Regions from separate parts of the Bowmanella yangjiangensis genome, predicted to be linked through region 4. Evidence: predicted binding sites of a transcription regulator. Region 4 holds the regulator's gene; each other region holds the start of a gene.

Region 1 (5,853 bases), on a different contig from region 4:
GGCTTGGTTGAGATATACCAGAGGTGGCAGGGATTCTGCCACAGTATTCTTCTGGCAGGCGTTGCCACCGGTTGGTGGATCAGAGCCTGAAGAGCAGTTATCGAAGGTGGGGTATGAGCAAGTTACGGCAACGTTGCAGCAAACCCATACGCTTTGGGATGGATTCAGTGTTGACTGGATGTTCAGTTTTGATCAGACGGATGTGGTTAAAATTGAACCAAATCCTAGTGCTAACATTGCTGATTATGGCGAAGATGAGTGGTTCTCCAGACTTGTTGCAAACTGGCGGGCATCCGAAAATTCAGATCTGGCAGTGGGGCTAGAGTTTGCATACGAGGAATTCGGTTTACGCCGCCAAGACAAGGCTGCTTGGTACACCAAAACCGGTTCGGTAATCGGCGAATGGCAATGGCGCCCCCATCCGTTTTGGACGCTTTTTTTAGGTGGGCGCATAGACACGCATACCTATACCGATGTGATGTATTCTCCGCGCGTGTCCATGGTTTATTCCAATGACGATATCAATGTTTTCAAGTTTCTGATGACTAAGTCGCAACGGATGAAAACTTCTGCTCAGTTGCGAGACGAAGAGCTGCAAGGTAGTTCCGGTTCCAGGCCAGAGGTACTTAAAAGTATCGAGGCTCGTTATGAACGAACAACAGATGAAGCCTCTTTGGGCTTAAGTGCCTATTATATTGATCTGGACTCTTTGGGATGGGATCAGGCTAATAGTCGCACTACGCTGTTGGGAACGCAAACTCAGTGGGGGCTGGAAGCAGAGTGGAGCATCCAAACTGGTTCGCATCGGCTAAACATTTCGCAAGCTTATACTAAGCTGATTGACTTCAAGTTATTGCAACCAAATACACTGACTTTTGTAACGGCAAAACCCTACGGTTTCGGCGATGATTTGGCCGACTGGGGCACTCATACCTCTAAAATCTGGTACACCTATTTTCTCAATGAGCAGGTCAGTTTCATTTCCACCTTAAGAGCGATTTGGGGCTTCGATGGCTCAAGGGATTTTCGAGATTTCAGAGTGGCCACGCATAGAGACAGATTTGTGTCTCCTGACTGGGAGAAGGGTTATCAGGAACAGGTATTTCTGAACTTTGGTATGCGTTACAAATTAAAAGATAGATTTACCCTGGCCGTAGATCTGCACAATGTGCTTGGTGTTTTTGATAAAGATCTTAACAAGCGTTCTTATCGAGATTCCTATGGCGGCTACCGCTCAGAAGCTGTTGCCGTTTCTCTTGGTTTGAATATTGATTTTTAATCTTGTGTTTGACTGGATTTTTCATCCTAGGTGAATAGACACCATATGCATCATGTACTGTTGCGGCTTAGCACTTTTGCACAGTAGATTATTAATAATTCGTAGCAGCAAAGCTTGCATGGGTAGGTGAGGACAGCCTCATACCTACCCAACTTCTGATGTGTAGCTAATCATGCTTAGCCAGTCTTTTAAGCTTTATTGTGGTAGGTATCCACACCCAGCATTTTATACAGCAAGCAAACACCGGTAGACGAGCTTACCCACAATACTACCCCTAGTGCGGCTAATATCAGGCTGGTGGTATTAGAGTACAAACCCTCTACAGCAAGAGCCAACAGGATACAGGACAGAATTGAACGAACGGCTGTATCCAGAATGCCAACATTGTCTTTATCTTTCATCGTTTTTCTCCGCCGATTTGATGGCATCATTATCTGGTTTGAACAAAAATTGAACTTTGACACCAGTCAAATTCCTGAACGCAATAAATTGTTCCAGATCAAATTTGTCTTGTGATGGTGACAGGGCATATAGTGAGGCTTCAGCAGGGAGAATGCGGATGGATGTAACGATAAGCGCAGTGTTTCTCAACGCGCTGGTGCTGGAAGACGATGGTATTACCCAGGAATTGTTGGGACATGTTCTGCGTGACATGAACTTCGCTGATATCAGTTTTTTTGGCGACGGGCGCCCGGCTCTTGAACATCTTAAGGATATCGGCAGTGGCTATTATGATTTGGTTATTTGCGACTGGCATATGCGAGAGATGAATGGTCTGGGTTTTTTGCAAGCTTTTCGGAAACTTGAACCGCAAACTCCCTTCCTTATGCTGACTGGTGACGCTACCCGGGAAAATGTCGTCGAGGCTTCCAAAGCTGGCGTTACTGAATTTATTGCTAAACCTTTCTCCAGGAAAGAATTACAGGAAAAGCTAGCCAGGGTGTTGCGTGAAAAATTGCAACGAGATTACCGGCAAGACATTATTGATTAAAAAGTGGGTTGTATGGATTTTGATCAGATAATCGATCGGCGTGAAAGCTGCTCGTTTAAGTGGAATAAATACGCTGGCAAGGACATCTTGCCTGTATGGGTTGCTGACAGTGAATTTAAATGTGCGCAGCCTATTTTAGATGCCCTGCACCAGCGGGTAGAGCATGGCTTACTTGGCTACACCCTGCCAGCTCAGTATGAACCAGCAAAAGTAGCTATTAAGGATTGGATGGCACGCCGACATGATTGGCAGATTGAAACCGACTGGATCGTCTGGACGCCAGGTGTGGTACCTGCCTTTAACGTAGCTTGTAAAGCCTACTGTGAAGAGGGTGACAAAGTATTAGTGCAAGTCCCCAATTACCCACCATTATTAGCCGCCCCGGGTCTGAATAAGTTACAAAGAGTAGATATTCCTACCTTGGAGAATGCTGGCCGCTGGGAATTGGATTTTGAAACTCTGGAACGCGAAGCGGCCGATCCTAAAGCCAAGCTACTGATTTTATGTAACCCCATGAACCCGGTTGGCGCAGTATTCAGTGAAGCTGAACTGCAACGAATTGCCGAAATCTGTGAACGCCACAATCTAATGTTGTGTTCAGATGAGATTCATTGTGATTTGGTATTGGATGAACAGGCGCGACATATTCCAGCCAGCAAGCTAGAGAGTTTACAAGACAATTCAGTAACGCTGATGGCTGCCAGTAAGACCTTTAATGTGGCAGGCTTAGGTGCGTCTTTTGCCATCATCCCGGATGCCCGTGTGCGCCAGCAGTTTGTGCAAGCTGCCATGGGGATTGTGCCTTGGGTCAATGTGTTGGGGCTCTATGCTACCGAAGCGGCCTTTAGTCAATGTGATGACTGGTACGAAGCGCAGCTAAGTTATTTGCGGGGTAATCGTGATTACCTGATGCAAGAGATTAATAAGATCCCTGGCCTTAAAATGCTCACCCCGCAAGCGACCTTCCTGGCCTGGGTCGATGCCAGTGGTTTGGGAGTCGAGAATCCGCAAAGCTGGTGTGAAGAGCGAGGGGTAGGCCCTTCACCAGGGGCTGACTTTGGTGATAAGCAGTTCTTCAGGATCAACTTTGGTTGTCCGCGTAGCCAGTTGGAGCAAGTGGTCCACCGTTTGAAAGCCTAGCCAGGCTCGTACGAAGGGCAGTTTGCTTATGTATTCTGTCTTTTCGCCGATAAAGACAACAGACTTAGAAGAGGATTGAAAATGAAAGCCATTGCCGGTCTGACCCTGATGCTGTTGTCTTTGTCTGCACAGGCCGAAGAGCTAAAAGCGGTGCAGTTGTATTCTCAGGATGAACTGATTGGCATGATTCGGCAGAACACCCATCTTGATAGAGTGGTGCTGGATAAATGTCAGTTGGTACAGGATATTGAGGCACGTGCTGACACCCTGTTAGTGCCAGCCTATCAGTTCCTGTGGGGCGATATGTTAGCCTGGGGTGTATGTGTAAAAGCCGATCCTGAGCGTGGCGTAAACTTTATGAAGCAGGCCGCGCAGCAAGGCTTACCTGAAGCATTGGAGCAATTAGGTCGTTACTACGCTTTAGGTAAGTTAGTTCAGCAAGATAAGCAAAAGGCCGTGGTGTTTTTGCGTGAGGCCGCGGGCCTTGGCAATCTCCAAGCACAAATACGTTTGGCTGAGTTGTTTATCGAAGGCTATGGCAGCCCCTATGATTACGAGGATGCCTACCACTGGCTGTATAATGCCATCACCAGTGATAAACCCACTCACCAGAAAATTGCACACTGTTTGTCTGAGCTGGAAAAACTGATGCATCCCAAGGCCGTACGTGCCGCTAAACGCGAGTTAGACAGTTAGTTTCAGGTTTATTTGGCTTCCTTAATCATAAGGTCTGAACGGACCGCCTGAAATTCCTTACTACTATCAAAGCGCGAGTTCGCTATACTAGGCACCTAAACCTCATATAACGGACTCCGCATTTGTCTCAATCTGACGATCCCTATTTCCAACGGGAACAGGAAAAGTACGAAAATCCTGTCGCCAGCCGCGAATACCTGCTGCAAATTTTAACCGAACACAACAAGCCGCTGTCCTTTCTAGAAATCTGCGAGTTGGTGGATGCCGCCGACGAGGAAAGCCGGATCGGTATTCAGCGTCGACTGCGTGCCATGGAGCGGGAAGGTCAAATCTTGTTCAACCGCAACAAGAAATATGGCCTGGCAGATAAAATGGACCTGATACGCGGAAAAGTGCTGGGACATCGCGATGGATTTGGTTTTCTGAAGCGCGATGACGGCCAACCGGACCTGTTTATTCACAATGCACAGATGCAGGCATTGCTGCACGGCGACATTGTGCTGGTGACAGAGAGCAGCCAGAATTTCAAAGGTAAGAAAGAAGCGCGCATCGTACGTATTGTCGAGCCACGTAGCGAAGCCATTGTCGGTCGTTTCTTCCTCGAGCATGGTTTGGGGCTGGTGGTACCGGACGATAGTCGTATTTGTCAGGAGATTATTATTCCTCCTGAGCATGTGAATGGTGCCAGACAAGGCCATGTGGTGGTGGTGGAAATTATCCAGCGTCCAATGAAACGCGTGAATGCCGTCGGTAAGATTATCGAAGTGCTGGGTGAACATATGGCACCCGGCATGGAAATTGAGATGGCACTGCGTACCTTCGATATTCCGCATAACTGGCCAAAAGAGGTTGAGAAGCAGGTCAAAGGCCTAACCGAGCAGGTGCCGGAAGAGGCCAAGCAAGGACGTGTCGATTTGCGTGAGATGCCACTGGTCACTATAGACGGTGAAGACGCCCGGGACTTTGATGATGCGGTGTACTGCGAGCCTTTGGAAGATGGTGGCTGGCAGCTTTGGGTCGCCATTGCCGATGTCAGCTATTATGTGCGCCCTGGTACGGCACTGGATAAAGAAGCTATTGAGCGAGGTAACTCGGTGTATTTCCCCGAGCAGGTGGTGCCAATGCTGCCGGAAGTACTGTCCAATGGGCTTTGTTCCTTAAACCCGCAAGTTGATCGTTTGTGCATGGTCTGCGAGATGCAAGTTTCCAAGTCCGGACAACTTAAAGACTACCGCTTCTATGAAGCCGTGATGAATTCTCATGCCCGTCTGACATACAGTAAGGTATGGGACATCCTGCAGGGAGACAAGGAGCTCTATCAGCGTTATGAACCTTTAGTACCGCACCTGCGGCATTTACACGATTTGTTCAGGTCCCTGAAAAAAGCCCGTGGCAGACGCGGTGCTATCGAGTTTGAAACCCAGGAAAACAAATTTATCTTTAATGCCCAGCGCAAGATTGACCATATAGTGCCGGTGGTGCGTAACGACGCGCACAAGATGATTGAGGAATGTATGATTCTGGCCAACGTCAGTGCGGCCAATTTCTTGCAAAAGCACCAGGCGGAAGGCTTGTACCGAGTGCATGACAAGCCCGACCAAGACAGACTGTTAAGTTTCCTTAGTTACCTTGGCGAAGTGGGAATTCCACACGGTATTGGAAAAGATCCAAAGCCTGAGGACTTCTCCAACGTGGTAGATAAAATTGCCAACCGTCCGGATCAGGAGTTGATCCAAACCATGTTGTT
Region 2 (5,853 bases), 1.2 Mb from region 4:
GATTAGATAAACAAACATCTGGTCAAAAAAGGGCGCTCCAATACTGATAGAACCCAGTCCTAACTCTTTATGTACCAAAGGTAACAAGGTCCCCATCAATACCACTAACGTGGCACTGCAAAGCAGAATGTTATTGCCTATCAGCATGGTTTCCCGAGACAACAACTCATAGCGTCCGACACTACGCAGCTGCGGTGCACGAAGCGCATACAACAGCAATGACGCACCGATAACCAGCACAAGCAGGCCCAGAATAAACAGACCACGGGTAGGGTCAGAGGCAAAGGAGTGTACCGATACCAACACGCCGGAACGCACCAGGAAGGTACCCAACAGGCTTAATGAGAAAGCCGCAATAGCCAGCAAAACCGTCCAGGATTTAAAGGCTTTACGTTTTTCGGTAACCGCCAATGAATGCAAAAGCGCAGTACCGACCAACCAGGGCATAAAGGAGGCGTTTTCAACCGGATCCCAGAACCACCAACCGCCCCAGCCAAGCTCTTTGTATGCCCACCAACTGCCCAGAGCAATGCCTAGGGTCAGAAATACCCAGGCGGCCAGTGTCCAGGGCCTTGACCAGCGAGCCCAGGTAGAATCCAAGCGGCCAGCCACCAAGGCCGCAATGGCAAAGGCAAACACCACAGAGAATCCCACATAGCCCATATACAACAAAGGCGGATGGATGATCATGCCAAAGTCTTGTAACAGGGGATTCAAGTCGCGTCCATCAACCGGAAAGAAGGGTAATAAACGTTCAAATGGGTTAGATGCCAGCAGGATGTACAGATAAAATCCTATTCCGACCATGCCCATAATCGACAATACCCGTGCCAGGATATCCTGCGGAATGCCACCACTGAACATGGCAACGGCCACCGCCCAGGCAGCAAAGATCAATACCCACAGCAGAAACGACCCTTCATGTCCCCCCCACACCGCGGTTATTTGATAATACCAAGGCAGTAAGCTGTTGGAGTTATGCGCGACATAGGCGATGGAGAAGTCGTTATTCAGAAAGCTCTGGGTTAAACACAGATAGGCAAACAGGGTAAAAAGAAACAGCCCGACAGTTAGCGGCTTGGCTGTTTGCATCAGTAGTACCTGACCACGCTGGGCACCCCACATGGGATAAATAGCCAGCAAGATGGCCATCAGCAGCGCCAGAACCAGCGAAAAGTGACCTAATTCTGCCAGCATCACCTACCCCTTATCGCCGTAGACGGCCTCGGATGGTTTAACGTGTTTAATCCCTTTCATGGCTTCTGCCAGCTCTGGAGGCATATATTCCTCATCGTGCTTGGCCAGGACTTCTTCTGCTTCGATATGGTTCGCAGCAGTTAATACGCCGGTGGCGACAATACCCTGCCCCTCGCGGAACAGATCAGGCAGAATGCCCTGATAACTGACAGTAACAACAGGCCCGGTATCGACCAGGTCGAAGCTCACTGCCAGGCTGTCGTCAACTCGTTTCACCGACCCGGGTACCACCATACCACCAATTCGCAGGCGCTGACCGACCTGGGGTTTCACGCCCTTTTTGCCTTCTACCAACTCGGTTGGGGTGTAGAACAAATCAATGTTCTGCCCCAGGGCATAGAGCATTAGACCAATAGCACCACCGACCACCAGGATCACTGCGCTAAAGGCCATCAGCCGTTGTTTACGTCTTGGATTCATCAATCCACCTCTTCAGCAAGTTTAGAATTCTGTTGCTGGCGGGCGCGGCTGGCAGCAATACGCTGCTGCCTGGCCTGTTCGGCCTGCCAGGTTATCTGCAGACTACGACGCGCTTTGACGCTCTGTACAATCAACAGCAGCAAGGCCAAACCGCTGACACCGAACGCCAGCCAGACATAAAATGCATATCCACCCATGGCCCAGAAGGCTGACCAACTCTCAAAATGCATGGTTACTGGCCCTCTTGTTGGCGGTACATGGCTTGCACCCAGGGGCGGTGCATTTCACGGCGGATCATTTCACTTTGTAATCGATACAGACTCAGCGCTGCAACCAGCAGCCCTAAGCCGACAATACTGATAAGAAGCGGCCAGAGCATTTCTGGCGCAATAGAGGGTTTACCAAATTTGGTTATAGTTGCCCCTTGGTGCAGGGTATTCCACCACTCTACGGAGTAATGAATGATAGGCAGGTTCACCACCCCAACCAGGGCCAAAATACCAGCCGCTTTGGCGCCTTGTTGCTTGTCTTCAAAAGATTGATAGAGCGCCATCACACCCAGGTAGAGAAACAGCAGAATAAGCTCTGAAGTCAGTCTGGCATCCCACACCCACCAAGTGCCCCACATGGGCTTGCCCCAGGCAGCTCCGGTAAAGAGGGCAACAAAAGTGACCACCGCCCCTACCGGCGCGATAGCGGCAACCGCCATATCGGCACTACGGATTTGCCAAACCAGCCCAATAAAGGCAGCAATAGCCATACCGCTGTATGCCCCCATTGACAGAATTGCGCTGGGTACATGCAAGTATATGATTCTAAATGAATCGCCTTGCTGGTAATCGGCCGGGGCAAAAGCCAGCCCCCAGACCAGGCCGATAGCCAAGCCTAATGCGGCACCACCCCAGCACCATGGCAGCAGTTTGCTACAAAGGGCAAAGGCCCGTTCGGTTTTAGCGTATGGATGTAACCATTTCCACATAGTCAGTTGCACCTGATAGTTTTTTAATTCTGACTGATTTTCAAAGCATGTGCGGTGGCCACTGGCGTCAACGCCAGTGCCAGCAACAACAGCGCCCCTATAATGGCTAGTTGGCCATTATAGGGAAGTTGCATTGAGGCCGCATCCACCGCCGAGGTGGCAAAAATCAATAATGGGATGAACAGCGGCAACAGTAACAGCGACAGTAATACGCCGCCACGTTGTAACCCCAGAGTCAGCGCAACGCCCGTAGCACCCACAAGGCTCAGTAGGGGGGTACCAACCAGCAAACTGCACAGTAGCGCGACATACATCTCAGGGGTGAGGTTCAAAAACAGGGCCAGCAGTGGCGAAATCAACAGCAGCGGTAATACGCAGGTCAACCAGTGAGCAGTCACTTTCACCAGCACCACCGCATACAGTGGCAAACCGCTTAGCATCATTTGTTCCAACCAGCCATCGCTGAAATCGTCACGGAACAGCCGCTCCATACCCAGCAGCGAAGACAGTAACACCGCCACCCAAATTACACCGGGGGCAATTTTTTGCAGCATCTGCGGGCCGGGTCCTACACCAAGAGGAAATAAACTAATTACCAATACAAAGAATATCAGTGGCTGGATCAATTCGGATTTCTGTCGATAGGCCAGCGCCATCTCACGCCCTAATAAGCCGGTTAGTCTGGCTATCATAAGCGGTACTCCAGGTGCAGCTCGCGCACCGGCAAGGGAAAGTCCAGACTCTGATGAGAGGTCATAATGATCAGGCCCTGACTCTGCAAATGCTCAGCCAGTCGTGATTTAAGTAACGCGACCGCCTGTTTGTCTAAGGCGGTAAAAGGCTCATCCAGTACCCACAAAGGGCAGGATTTTAACCAGAAACGAGCCAGGGCAATACGACGCTGCTGACCAGCAGACAGTTGCCCGGCGGGAAGCTCTTCTAATCCCACCAAACCCAGGGTTTCAAGCAGTGGATAAAGATCCTGATTGGCAGGTAACCCTTGCATACGACACCAAAAACGCAGGTTATCTATGGCGTTTAACGCCAGATTCACACCCAGTTTATGGCCGAAATAACAGAGTTCACTCTGATACTGGCCAGGAGTTCGGCGGATATCTTCTCCACGCCACTGGATGCTGCCACTATCCGGTAGCGACAACCCCACAAGCAACCGCAATAAACTGGTTTTGCCTGCGCCGTTGGGACCTTGAACATGCAGCAGTTCACCCGCTTGCATACTAAAGCCCAATTCCTCAAACAAAATGCGATCACGCTTTACGCAAGATAATTTGTTAACCGATAGTAAGGACAAACTTAGCCTTTTAGGTGGTTGGCATTCTTAATGCAATGCACTACACAAAAACCGGCGGATAATAGCATAGACAGTCGCCGTTGGGGATGTTTTCACGGCCCTTGATATACTGATCGAGATCATCAAAAATTCTATTAAATAACCCACCTGACATTCAGCTAAGCGCGATGTCTGTCGATAAGAGCCTATGTCAGAACTGCAATTATCTCCTCAGTCAGCCCTGCTCAATGCCATGCGACAAATGCAGCAGGCCGGTTTAGCCCTGCCCGATAACGTCGCCGCACAGCTTAGTCAGGTAGAAGTCAAACTGTTACCCGGCAACCAACTGCTGTTGAGCCTGGCTAACCGCCAGGTCGTCATCAATGCCAAGGACCTGCAGGGTAAGCTACAAAACGGCCAACTCTACCAGTTGCTCACCGACAATAAGGACGGGGGACGTTTACTTTTCTATCCGCAGATTACTGCCACCCCGGCCCCAACAAGCCAGCAGTCCATACCACTGGGGGGCGCTGCGTTCAATAGCTTGCTCACCGCTATCGTCAATAATCAGCCAGGGTTGCCCGACACGCTGAGCTTTCCCGCCAGGGTGCTGAATCAGCAGGCTGCCGCGCTTATACTTGATATCCAAGGTCAGACGCTCAAGTTGGCATTGTCTGCTCCGCTCCCAGAACTGCGTCCGGGCCAGCCGGTGGAAGTCAACTATCAACGCCAGCAAGGTCAATGGACAATAAAAATTGATGCACAAAATGTGAAACTGAGTGAATCAGGTTCAGCAGAACCTAAGCTATCCTCGTCCAGCCCCCCAAGTCATACACCTAGCGCCAAGGCAGCGACTGCCGAATGGCCAATACCAAAACAAAGCACTGAGTTGCTTCGTTTTGCACAAGCACTGAGTAAACCTCAAAATCTGGACCTTGCTCAGCTTAAACAATGGGTTGGTCAACTGCCCGTCGCTCAACAGAAGTCTCTGATGCCCTTACTGCTTGGCCCGGAGGGACAAGTGCAGTCAGTCAAATTGCAATGGCCGACCGGTAGTCAGCCCGAACTATTGTTAAACAGGGCACAACCCGTCGCGACGCTGGTAGTTGGAAAACCGGTACTGCAGCAGATGATTTCCAGCCTGCAGCCCACAGTGGGCTCAGCCCCCCCTGTGCCAACTCCCACTTCCGCTGCTGCACCGCCTACAACCCTGGACACCAGCAAATTGCCCCAAGGGATACAGGCACCCGCTACGCCACTTATTCAGGCTCAAACCCCAATTAAAGTGGAAGGTCAGGTTCTCGCCGGGCCCCCCTCACCAACACAGTTACAAAATGGGCCTGTCACATCGGGAACGGTACAGGAACAACAGCCAAGCCTTAGCAAAACCCAACAAGCAGCCCAAAGAGTTGATCCACAAGGCCCCTTGCTGCAAAAATTCCAGGACCTGGGACGCCGTTTGATGAGCCAGCAGGACTCTCCTGCCCGGCTTTTCAACCAGATTGATACGGCATTAGCGGATAACCGGACCGTTGCCACGGATACCGGTAAGCTTTTGCAGCAACTTAGCCAACACCTGAAACAGAGCTTGCCGCAGGGCAATGAACAAGATGCTGCAGCACTGCGCAGCCTGCTGACTACACCGGCATTGAATCTAACTCCGCTGCAATTGGTCAGCAGTAACAACAGCCAGGGGTTGGTGGGCGCATTAGTGACCTTGTTGCAGGTTGCGCTGACATCCAGGCTGGCCAATCAGAGTGGTAAGTTGCAAGCCGGTCAGGGGCAGAAACTACTGGACGGATTAAATGCCTTGTTGGAAACAGTGCGCCCAAGCACCAGTTCAACGCCAGTTAACCAGCGAAATCTGTCGGATATGGCTCAGCTTGAGCAACGACACCAATTACTC
Region 3 (5,853 bases), 330 kb from region 4:
TGGCCAGCCTGGCCACTTTTATCATTCCGTTAATCGCCTTATTGCTGGCGTACGACGCTATTGTGGGGGAAGACGAGGGCGGCACCTTGCTGCTCCTGCTCACTTACCCCTTGGGCAAGCGTCAGTTATTACTGGGCAAGTTTGTTGGACAAGGCTTGATTTTGGCACTGGCCACCCTGATAGGCTTTGGTGGTGCGGCGCTGGCCATCGGCTTACTGGTGCCCGATATCGACAAGCTGCAATTATTTGTGGCCTTTGGTCGCTTTATCGCGTCAGCCATTTTGCTCGGCTGGGTGTTTATCGCCATGGCCTATGTGCTCAGTAGTCGGGCGCGAGAGAAATCCAGCGCCGCGGGTATGGCGCTGGGTATTTGGTTTTTGTTTGTGCTGGTGTTTGACCTGGCCTTATTGGCCCTGTTGGTGCTGAGTAAAGGCCAGCTTAACCCAGACTGGCTGCCCTGGTTATTACTGCTCAATCCCGCCGATATTTTCCGCCAACTGAATCTCAGTGGCCTGGATGGCTCCCTGCAGCTAAGCGGTGTGATGTCGCTGGGACAGGATTTGGCCGGTGCCAGTGGCACGTTATGGGCGGCACTACTTGGCTGGATGGTGCTTTGCCTGGTGCTGGCACAGCGCAGTTTTATGCGCAGATCGATTTAATCAAAGATGTAGGAGAAACACAGTGCGATTAGCAAATTTAGTCTGGTTGGTACCGGCCGTAACCCTGTTGCTCAGCGGTTGCGGTGATAAAGCCGCACAAAACGAGATGATGCAACCAACAGGGTTTCACAGTGATGATGAATGTCATGTGTGCGGCATGGTGATTACGCGCTTCCCAGGACCGAAGGGGCAGGCATTGGATGCTGCGGCGCAACAGGTAAGAAAATTTTGCTCAGCCTCTGAGATGCTGAGCTGGTGGATGCAACCTGAAAATCGTCAGGCCAATCTGACCTTGTATGTACACGATATGGGTAAAAGTCAGTGGGATAAACCTAATGACGCGCATCTTATCCCGGCTGCACAGGCATTTTATGTACCAGCGCCAGATTTGCCGGGTGCCATGGGCCTTTCGCTGGGCAGCTTTTCTGACAAGCAAGCGGCACAGCAATTTGCCGACGCGCAGGACAGTGAGGTGCTGACCTTGGATGAAATGGTCGCAAGACTTAGCGACGCGCATGGCTCCGCGCATCACGGCCATCATTAGGAGATTGTATGGGCATCAGTATTTGGCAGCTCGCCATTGTGCTGTTAATTGTGTTGCTGCTGTTCGGTAGCGGTAAATTGCGCCATATCGGCAGCGACCTGGGCGGTGCCATCAAAGGCTTTCGCCGGGCATCAAGCCTGGAGCACAAAGATCAGGAATAACGATTTACCCCTTTTGGGGTACTCACAAGGTCTTGCAGCGCAATGCAAGGCCTTGGCGTAGCATGTAGACAGTTAAGCCATAAAACATAGAGGTGTAGTAATGAAGAGAATTTTGTTAGGTGCAGCGTTGCTGGTATTGGGTAGTCAGACTGCTGTTGCGGCAGGTGATGCCGAAGCGGGAAAAGCCAAGTCTGGGATGTGTGTGGCCTGTCATGGTACTGATGGTAATAGTTTAGCGCCTATGTATCCAAATCTGGCCGGTCAGCACGCACAATATTTGGAAGGCGCCATTAAGGCTTATCGGGATGGCCAACGTACCGGAGGCACCTCTGCGATGATGGCGCCTATGGCGGCGAATCTGACCGATCAGGATGCAGCTGATCTGGCTGCCTATTTCAGCCAGCAAAAACTCAAGCAAAAATGATCCGATAGGGGGAGGCGGCGAAGGCCGCCCCTCAACCCGGCAGCAAGTTCAGGATCTTCCCTTGCCGACTAAAGGCCAAAAAGTCGGTGATCTGTCCGCTATTGATTTTGTTCATCATCAGATGCAAGGGTTGTGCTGCTTCATCGCTATTAGGAGCCTGTCCTGCGCGGCCTGCCAAGGCGGCCACAAAGGCGACATCCCAGCTGATGCCAGTATGCAATGACTCATCCACTAAGGTCTGAAAGGCAGGCACCTCATTGGGCAGCTTGTCCACACAGAGCACCGGATTTAAGGTGCCGCCGTCGCCTTGTTCAAATTGCTGCTTTTGTTTATCGGTATGGCCGGTAGGCAGCTCTGCCTTGGCAAACACAAATAACAAACGTTGTGGCTCTGGCTGCGATAGGGCCGCACTGATCAGGGCTGAGTAACTGTTAATCTGCATGACATTGTCTCTCGTCGGTGGAGACTGGCCAGTGTAACGCTGGTTGTTGTGCACAGCACTGCCCCCTAAGAGGCAGTGGCTTAACTCTTGTTAGGTAGTGCGTTGTTAGGCAACGGCCTGGCCTTGGCGACTGTTGGCATACAATGCGGCAATTAAGTCCGACTGTGTGACCATGCCCACCAATTGCTGGTTTGCGTCTAATACCGGGACCTGATGCAGTCCTTGCTCTGACAGTTTGGGGATAAGCTCGATGATATGTTCATCGTCGCGTATTGCGGTGACGGCGCTTCGCATTATATCCGCCACCTGCCTGCGATGATGCTTATGCCATTGACGTTTGGCGCTGCTGTGCAGGCTAAGGTTAATCATATGTCGCAGTAACCCCCAGTAGTGAGGCACGCTGATATCTTTCAAAAAGTCAGTGACCGACAGCATACCAATCAATTGTCTATTGTCGGTGACCACCGGCAGGGTGCGAATTTTATGCTTTTGCAACAGCCGCCAGGCCGTGGCCAGGGGTGTATCGGCTCTGACGCAGATAAGATCTTGCGACATAATATCCCGGCACAAAATAGCACCCAACTGGCGCTGGTAGGCGTGTAACTGCGCCTGTTGATATATCTGCTCAAGGTCGGTTTCGCTAACATCCACCACCGTTTTATAGTGGTTCAGGGCGTGCAGTAAATCCTCTGGTTGCAGACCAATGCGCTTCATCGGACTGACGTCTTTGTGCAGATGAACAGGATCGAAATTACGATGTTGACGCGGTTGTAGCAGACGATTTAGCAACAAGGCCATCATCAGCATCACCATGACATTTAGCGCGACCGGCAAAAACAAAAACTCATAGCCCAGCAGTTGCTCGCTTGAAGCAATAACCGGTACTAAGGCCGTAGCGCCGCCGGGTGGGTGCATACATTCAAACAAATACATGGCAAACAGCACCAAGGCGATAGTCACGGCGGCCATCACCGCCATATCGGTAAAAAGGTGTGAGCAAAGCAAACCAATGGCGGCGGAAATTAAGTGACCCGCAGCAAATGACCAGGGTTTGGCCAATGGACTGGAGGGCAGGCCGAACAGCAAAACCGCTGATGCCCCCATAGAGGCTAGCAGCACCACGGTACTGGCAGGATCCGCCAGGTGTTGGCTGCTAAAGGTAACAACAAACAGTGCGATACAGGCGGCACCTGCGACTTTGAGTCGCTGGGCGACAGGAATACTGGATAAGCGCTGGCTATCTGCTTTGATAATGCCCAGCCGCGTCAACAGCGGGCTAAAAATTTTGCGCAACATGGATTTCATAACACCACCCGGTGGCCCGCTATCCCGGCCGGTGGGTATGGCGGCGAGCAGGGCAAGCAACAGACGCGGCAGTGTACAAGGGCAAAGGGAGTAGTTCTTGGTTTATTTGGTTATAAGCTAAACCTTGGGTGTGTGATTTATTGATCCAGATCAAGGTGTATTTTGTGTCTGAGACTACCTTTAAACACAATATGTTGTGCCTTGGTGGGAAAAATGACACAAAATGTATGGTTAAAGCCGTTTAACAGCTTTCCTCCCCAAATTTGCTTTCAGGAAGTGCCGGATCAGGTATCACTGGCCTTTAGCGTAACAGGCTGTCCACTGCGGTGCAGTGGCTGTCACAGTCAGGATAGTTGGGACCCTAAGGTGGGCGAGGCGCTCACGCCGGCGCGCTTTCGTGTTTATCTTAGTCGCTATCAACATCTGATTGATTGTGTGCTGTTCTTCGGTGGTGAATGGCACCCCGATGCGCTGCAAACATTACTGGATATTGCCCATCAACAGGGCCTGAAAACCTGTTTGTATACCGGTATGGATAAAGTACCGGCACGTCTTACCCGCCGCCTGGATTATCTGAAAACCGGGCGCTGGCTTGCCAACCGGGGCGGTTTGTCCAGCCCCAACACCAATCAACGTTTCATGGAGCTTGCGTCAGGCAACCTCCTTAACTTTCGTTTTATGGAGAGAGATCATGCTGCAGCTTAATGATGAACAACTACAAGACAAGCTGGATTTTATCCAGGCTTACCAGCATGCCGTTAATGCGGCAGACGGTTCAAAACTGGATGCCAATGCCAATGTTACCCATAAGAACATCGCGACGCTGGAAGCCGAGCTGATGAAAGACTGTGTGATCCAGATAAATCGAGCCTTAGTGAAAAACAAAATTGCCGCCTTGTTCGGGGATGCATTAGGCGAAGAATACGTTCGCCAGATTGAGCAGCACGAGATTTATGTGCACGACGAAACCAGTCTTAAGCCTTATTGCACTTCCATTACTATGTACCCGTTTTTACTGGATGGCCTGACCAAGCTGGGGGGGGAGTCCAAAGCCCCGCAACATTTGGAGTCCTTCTGCGGCAGTTTCGTCAATCTGGTGTTTGCTATCAGCGCGCAATTTGCCGGGGCAGTGGCGACGGTGGAATTCTTGACTTATTTTGACTACTTTGCCCGTCGCGACTACGGCGAAAACTATCTGAGCACACACAGCAAAGCCATTGAAAACCACCTACAACATGTGGTCTATGCCCTGAACCAGCCAGCGGCAGCCAGGGGCTATCAGAGTGTTTTCTGGAACATATCTTTGTACGATCGCCATTATTTTGAGGCCATGTTCGGTCATTTTGTGTTTCCGGATATGACCGCACCCAGCTGGACATCGGTCAATGCCTTGCAAGGCTTTTTCCTCGATTGGTTTAATGCTGAGCGCAGTAAGGCTATTTTGACTTTTCCGGTGGTGACGGCCGCCATGCTGACGGAAAAAGGCAAGGTCAAGGATGAAACATTTGCCCGCTGCTGTGCCCGGAATATGAGTGAAGGCGGTTCATTCTTTATTTACCAGTCACAAAGTGCCGACTCGTTGGCCTCCTGCTGCCGGTTACGCAATGAAATAACCGACCATACCTTTTCTTATAGTTTGGGGGCCGGAGGGGTGGCCACAGGCTCAATCAATGTGATCACCCTGAATATGAACCGTCTTATTCAGGACGGTCGGGATTTGGCTCAGGAAGTTGAAAAGCTGCATAAATACCAAGTGGCCTATCGTCAATTAATGGAAGAGTATCATCAGGATGGCTTGCTGAGCGTCTACGATGCGGGTTTTATCAGCTTGGATAAACAGTTTTTGACTATAGGTATCAACGGCATGGTGGAAGCCGCCGAGTTTTTAGGTATAGAGGCTGGTATAAACCCTGATTATCAGGCATTTGTCGACAGCCAGTTACGGGTGATATACGAGGCAAACCGCCAGGCTCGTGAGACCTGGGGTTATTTGTTTAATACCGAGTTTGTGCCGGCTGAGAATCTGGGCATTAAAAATGCCAAATGGGACCGAAAAGACGGCTATTTTGTGCCCCGTGATTGCTACAACAGCTATTTCTATGCGGTGGAAGACGAGCGTATCAACCATTTGGATAAGTTTGTGCTGCACGGTGAGCAGATGACCCGTTATCTGGATGGTGGCTCGGCGCTGCATCTGAATCTGGAAGAGCGCTTAACGGAGGAAAACTTCCTTAAACTTTACAATATTGCGGCCCAAACCGGTTGTAATTACTTCTGTATCAACGTGCGTATTACCATATGCAACGCTTGTGAGCATA
Region 4 (5,853 bases):
GGGTAAGTGGAAAGTCACATTAGAGCCATTTGATAAGAGCTGGCGCGTATACCAGGATATTGGTTTACCACAATCTTCTCCCATTGTTTTTCGTCCTTAATTAAATAGGTAACGTCATTGATCTGTTTTCATTGTCACCAAGAGGTAACGGAACAAGGGCGTTACCAAGCGTTAGTCTTAGGCGAACAACAAGCAATGTGTTGCCCTGGTTGCCAGGCTGTTGCAGAGGCAATCGTTGCCAATGGTCTGGAAGATTATTATAAGTTTCGCACCGAGCCTGCTGAGCGGGCAGATGGGATGCAGTCTGACATCCTTGAGAAGCTGAAACTTTTCGACCAACCAGAATTGCAGGAAGAATTTGTTCTGGTCAAAGGCAAGGACAGTCAGGTTCAGCTAAGCCTTGATGGCATCAGTTGCGCGGCTTGTGCCTGGCTTATTGAGAAGAAGCTGGCCAAACTGCCTGGCATTAAACAAATTGCGGTTAATGTGAGTGCCAGACGTGCACTGGTAAGCTGGTACCCAGATCAACTTGCTTTGAGTGGTATCCTGGCCGCCATTGAAAACATTGGTTATCACGCACAGCCCTTCCACCCCAAACAGCAGGAAGAGCAATTTAAAAAGACCGAACAATCCTACTTAAAACGTATTGGTCTGTCTGGTTTGATGACCATGCAAGTGATGATGATCGCCATCGCCTTATACTTTGGTTTGTTTGGCAATCTGGATGATGACATTCGCCAGTTTATGCATTGGGTGAGCCTGACCCTATCGGTACCGGTAGTATTGTATTCCGGCGCTATCTTTTACCAAGGGGCATGGCGTGCACTGCGCTCTGGTTCGGTAAATATGGATGTACCCATATCTGTGGCTATTTGGGCCCTGTTTATTGCCAGCGCCAAGGCCACTATCATCGCCGAGGGCGAAGTTTTCTTCGAATCGGTCTGTATGTTTATTTTTCTGCTGCTTATCAGCCGATTCCTCGAGCATAAGTCCAGACACAAAGCCGCCCAGATTTCGGCGAACATGAGTAAGTACATTCCCGTCACCGCCACCCTGCTTGAAAATGGGCAAGCCACGGACATACTGGCAAAACTGCTTAGGGTAGACCAACTAGTATTAGTCAAAGCCGGCGAAACCATTCCCGTGGATGGCGTGGTGATTGAGGGCAGCAGCCACGTCGATGAATCCATGTTGACCGGCGAGTTTGAACCGGTAAACAAAAAAGCCGGTGACGAAGTATTTGGCGGCGCGCTAAATCAAAGCGGTAGTTTAACCATTAAAGTGTTAAGGCCACTTAAAGAAGCCATGGTCAGCCAAATCCTGCGTTTACAAGACGAAGCCTTGCTCAATAAGCCAGCCATAGCCCAATTGGCAGACAGAATTTCCAGCTATTTTGTAGTGGCTGTGTTGGTTGTATCTGCCCTGACCTTTTGGTACTGGCACGCTCAGGGTAATGTGGACGCCTTCTGGATCACAGCCTCAGTGCTGGTAGCCACCTGCCCCTGTGCATTAGGTTTGGCCACACCTTCTGCTTTAACCTGCGCGATGGCAAGACTTAACCGGCAAGGTATCTTGCTCAAGCGGGCCGATTTGCTTGAGTCTCTCACTGGGATCAATATGCTGGCTTTTGATAAAACGGGCACACTGACCGAAGGAAAATTCAGCATTCAGCAAGTGGTGAATCTGTCGACCTTGCCTGAACATCAAGTTCTTGAGATTGCCGCGGCACTAGAAAAGCATTCAGAGCATCCGTTAGCTAAAGCTTTCAATGCTTATCAGGTAGAGCCTGCCACTCAGGTCGAGATTATCGCCGGATTAGGGCTCTGCGGAGACGTCAACGGCGTACATTATCAGTTAGGCAGTTCGCACCTGATTAAACATGAGATTCCTACAGCCTTACAGGAATGCAATGTGTTATTGGCTGACAAGCAGCAAGTATTAGCGGGATTCGTGCTAACTGACCAAGTACGAAGTGATGCCCTGAACATGCTTAGTGACCTGAAAGGATATGAGCGCTGTATTATTAGTGGTGACAGTCAGCACAATGTTGAAAAGATTGCCGCACAGCTGCAGATAACCAAGATGTACAGTCAGTGTCGACCGGAACAGAAACTAAAAACGGTGAAAACCCTGCAAGAACAGGGGCACCAAGTGTTAATGGTCGGAGATGGCATCAATGACACACCGGTCTTGGCAGCCGCCCAGGTATCAGTTGCCGTTGGTGGAGCGACAGACTTAGCAAAAAATGCCGCCGATATTATATTGATCAACCCGACCCTGACGTTGCTGCCAGAATTGTTCAAAATGGCTCAGCGCACCAAGCAGAAGATTATGCAAAACATGGGGTGGGCCTTAGGATACAATGTATTGGTGCTGCCTCTTGCGGTATCTGGCTATCTGACCCCCTGGTTGGGCGTGATAGGCATGTCGCTTAGCTCAATTATCGTAGTGGCCAATTCGGTGCGACTACTCAAAGCGGAGTCATAATGGGCATTCTGTATATCCTAATTCCTCTGGCCATTGTGATTGTGACTGTGGCTATCCTGATTTTCTTTTGGGCAGTAAAAGCCGGTCAGTTTGAAGATCTGGAACGTCAGGGACACAATATTTTGTTCGACGACGACAAAGAACAGAAAAATAAGGCAAATCAGTCGCGTGACTGAACTAAATCTACTGTCAGCCTTATTGTTGGGATTGGCTGGTAGCGTTCATTGTGTCGCCATGTGCGGTGGAATTGTTGGGGCGTTAAGCTTTTCCATTCCGCCTAAAAAACGCCCGCTTCCCTACGAACTTGGCTATCACTTCGGCCGTTTATTTAGTTATACCTGCGCAGGGGCCATCACTGGTGGACTCGGGATGCTTTTTTCCCATCAAGTCGCAGGGGGCATTCATTTACTGACAACTCTCAGTGCGCTTTTTTTGTTGGCCATGGCTTTGTATATTGGGAATTGGTGGCGTGGTTTGTCATGGTTGGAAAAACAAGGTGCCCGATTATGGAAACCATTGGCGCCTTTATCTAAGCGCTTTATTCCATTTAAACACCCTGTCGCTGCTATCCCCTACGGTATGATTTGGGGCTGGCTACCCTGTGGCTTGGTATACTCTACTCTCACCTGGAGCATGGCCAGTGGCTCCTCTTTAACCGGCGCCCTGACCATGTTCACCTTTGGGCTTGGAACATTACCTGCTCTTTTAACACTTGGGCGCTTCAGTCAACACATAAGACCACTTTTGAATCATCCGCGTAGCCGGCTGGTAATTTCCATTGTTCTCGCGGCATTTGCGGCTTGGTTGCTCCTATCGCCATTGATTATCAAAGCTATAGGCTAACCCGCCGTAAATTCGAATTCGCTTTAACCAAGTGCAAAAAATGCTAAGCTAGCAGCCTGTTTGCATGTTAAGCCGTGTCTACTATGAATCAACACCGCGAATGTACTATTAGTTGTCAAAATTGCAGTATTAGTCAGCTCTGTCTGCCCTTTACCCTGAACGACAACGAACTGGATAAATTGGACAACATTATTCAGCGTAAACGCCCCTTTCAGAAGAACGAGCGTTTGTTTCAATCAGGGGACAAGCTGAATAGCTTGTATGCTGTGCGTTCCGGATCATTTAAAAGCTTTGTTTTGGCGCCTGACGGTGAAGAACAAATAACAGCCTTTCACCTGCCTGGTGACATTATCGGTTTTGATGCAATTCATCACCAAGTGCACAAGAGTTTTGCCCAAGCGTTAGAAACTTCTATGGTCTGTGAAATCCCCTTCCAAACTATGGAAGTATTGTCAGGGGATCTGCCGCGCTTGCGTCAGCAAGTGATGCGTCTGATGAGCCACGAAATTCAGGCGGATCAGGATATGTTTATGTTGCTGAATAAGCGCACTGCTAATCAGCGGTTGGCACATTTCCTCGCGCATTTGGGGGAGCGATACCATGATCGTGGTTTCTCCGGTAGTCAGTTTAGACTGAGCATGACCCGCGCTGAAATTGGCAATTATCTGGGGCTAACCGTAGAAACCATCAGCCGCCTGCTAACCAAGTTCCAGAAACAAGGCTTAATTCAGGTGGATGGAAAATTCATTACCTTGGTTGACCCTAAGCAGTTAAGAGAACACCAGGAAAATGCACAGTTGTCGGTTAACAGTTAGATAGACTGGCTTTGATCTGGCACAAAGGGTAATAAGGTTAGCTAAACTAGACTTAAGCTAGTCGGAGTAAATGCGAAGAGGCAATGATGAACTACAAAAAATTGTTGGTAGTGATTGACCCAACCACCGAGCAGCAAAAAGCCCTAAAGCGAGCTCTGCTAATTGCGGAGAAAACTGGGGCCAGCATTACGGCCTTTTTGTCTATTTACGATTTCTCGTACGAAATGACCACAATGTTATCGGTTGACGAGCGTGAAACCATGCGCCAGGCCGTGGTGGACGACAGAACCGAATGGCTGACCGAATTACTCAGTAAACAAGTCAATAATGCCGCTCTGGCGTTAGATGCCAAGGTGGTGTGGCACAACAGACCTTTCGAAAGCATTATTTATGAGACCATTGAGCATGGCTATGACCTGATAGTTAAAGGCACTCATGAGCATGGTGGTCTTAAATCGGTCATATTCACCCCAACCGACTGGCATTTGATGCGCAAAGCACCCGTACCTGTGCTTTTGGTGAAAGAACATGCCTGGCCTGAGCAAGGTCAGATTATTGCGGCGGTTAATGTGGGTACAGCAGATGAAGAGCATAGTTCGCTGAACCAGAAAGTGACCCATACCGCATTGGCTTTTGCCCGCACACTCAATGGCCAGGTCAACCTGGTTAATTCCTACCCCGGTACGCCAGTGAATATTGCCATCGAAATACCAGAGTTTGATCCGGGCAGTTTTAATGAATCGGTGCGCAATCATCACACCGAGGCGATGAAGACCTTCGCCAGCAATCATGGTATTGCGCCCCAGCACTGCTTCGTAAAAGAAGGCTTGCCTGAGGATGTGATACCCACAGTTGCTGCTGACGTAGATGCAGAATTAGTGGTTATTGGCACTGTTGGTCGTCATGGTATATCTGCAGCGTTGATAGGCAATACCGCTGAGCATGTTATCGATATGCTCGATTGTGATGTATTGGCGGTTAAACCTGACGGTTTTATCAGTCCGTTACAAAAATGAAGATAGTAAGGGCCGCCAGTTTGGCGGCTTTTTTTACCCTGATTATTCAGACCCACCGCTAAGCTATTCCCTCCTCCAGACACAGAAAATATGTAACTTGTGGTCAAGCTAGGTATAATCCCGCCCTCATTGCAGAGGTGGCCTATGACCCGATTAGACGAACTGAGCGCAAAGCAAAAATACAGCTTCAACAAACTCCAAAAACGCTTGCGGCGCTGTGCCGGAAAAGCCATTGACGATTTCAATATGATTGAAGATGGCGACAAAGTGATGGTGTGCCTGTCTGGCGGTAAAGATAGCTATGCAATGTTGGATATTTTGCGTTACTTACAAAAAGTGGCGCCCATTCATTTTGATCTGGTAGCAGTAAACCTGGATCAGAAGCAGCCAGGCTTTCCTGCGCATGTATTGCCTGAGTATCTGGACAGCCAAGGCGTTGACTACAAGATAGTCAATGAAGATACCTACAGCATAGTGAAAGAGAAGATCCCAGAAGGTAAAACTACCTGCTCACTGTGTTCTAGGTTACGTCGCGGTATTCTTTATCGTACGGCGACCGAGTTGGGGGCAACTAAAATTGCGCTCGGCCATCATCGCGATGACATGCTGGAAACCCTGTTTCTGAATATGTTTTATGGTGGCAAATTGAAATCTATGCCGCCGAAGTTGGTAAGTGACGACGGCAAACAAAT

What was found. Region 4 encodes FNR, which switches genes on or off when oxygen is low (the NO sensors DNR and NnrR bind a similar motif). Its sites were predicted from a motif close to TTGATCTAGATCAA; they were not measured.
Region 1: KJY73_RS21170 (YgaP family membrane protein) is a predicted target of FNR. The motif match lies at 1,769-1,782, and genes of this name have one in related genera.
Region 2: ccmA (cytochrome c biogenesis heme-transporting ATPase CcmA) is a predicted target of FNR. The motif match lies at 4,078-4,091, and genes of this name have one in related genera.
Region 3: nrdG (anaerobic ribonucleoside-triphosphate reductase activating protein) is a predicted target of FNR. The motif match lies at 3,676-3,689, and genes of this name have one in related genera.

What each region holds. Positions count from the first base shown of each region.
Region 1 is NZ_JAHDJU010000005.1:137,851-143,703, forward strand. It holds gene KJY73_RS21165 (TonB-dependent receptor plug domain-containing protein) at 1-1,279, shown strand, start outside; gene KJY73_RS21170 (YgaP family membrane protein) at 1,468-1,680, opposite strand; gene KJY73_RS21175 (response regulator) at 1,839-2,270, shown strand; gene KJY73_RS21180 (MalY/PatB family protein) at 2,283-3,410, shown strand; gene KJY73_RS21185 (tetratricopeptide repeat protein) at 3,492-4,106, shown strand; gene rnr (ribonuclease R) at 4,229-5,853, shown strand, end outside.
Region 2 is NZ_JAHDJU010000001.1:836,651-842,503, reverse strand. It holds gene KJY73_RS03840 (heme lyase CcmF/NrfE family subunit) at 1-1,197, opposite strand, end outside; gene ccmE (cytochrome c maturation protein CcmE) at 1,201-1,677, opposite strand; gene ccmD (heme exporter protein CcmD) at 1,677-1,907, opposite strand; gene KJY73_RS03825 (heme ABC transporter permease) at 1,910-2,656, opposite strand; gene ccmB (heme exporter protein CcmB) at 2,680-3,348, opposite strand; gene ccmA (cytochrome c biogenesis heme-transporting ATPase CcmA) at 3,345-3,968, opposite strand; gene KJY73_RS03810 (flagellar hook-length control protein FliK) at 4,156-5,853, shown strand, end outside.
Region 3 is NZ_JAHDJU010000001.1:1,676,000-1,681,852, forward strand. It holds gene KJY73_RS07450 (ABC transporter permease) at 1-659, shown strand, start outside; gene KJY73_RS07455 (nitrous oxide reductase accessory protein NosL) at 682-1,203, shown strand; gene tatA (twin-arginine translocase TatA/TatE family subunit) at 1,212-1,364, shown strand; gene KJY73_RS07465 (c-type cytochrome) at 1,465-1,788, shown strand; gene KJY73_RS07470 (ribonucleotide reductase subunit alpha) at 1,820-2,284, opposite strand; gene KJY73_RS07475 (HPP family protein) at 2,336-3,535, opposite strand; gene nrdG (anaerobic ribonucleoside-triphosphate reductase activating protein) at 3,749-4,240, shown strand; gene nrdD (anaerobic ribonucleoside-triphosphate reductase) at 4,227-5,853, shown strand, end outside.
Region 4 is NZ_JAHDJU010000001.1:2,002,979-2,008,831, reverse strand. It holds gene KJY73_RS08950 (FixH family protein) at 1-100, shown strand, start outside; gene KJY73_RS08945 (heavy metal translocating P-type ATPase) at 118-2,487, shown strand; gene ccoS (cbb3-type cytochrome oxidase assembly protein CcoS) at 2,487-2,663, shown strand; gene KJY73_RS08935 (sulfite exporter TauE/SafE family protein) at 2,656-3,330, shown strand; gene fnr (fumarate/nitrate reduction transcriptional regulator Fnr) at 3,414-4,145, shown strand; gene uspE (universal stress protein UspE) at 4,229-5,161, shown strand; gene ttcA (tRNA 2-thiocytidine(32) synthetase TtcA) at 5,306-5,853, shown strand, end outside.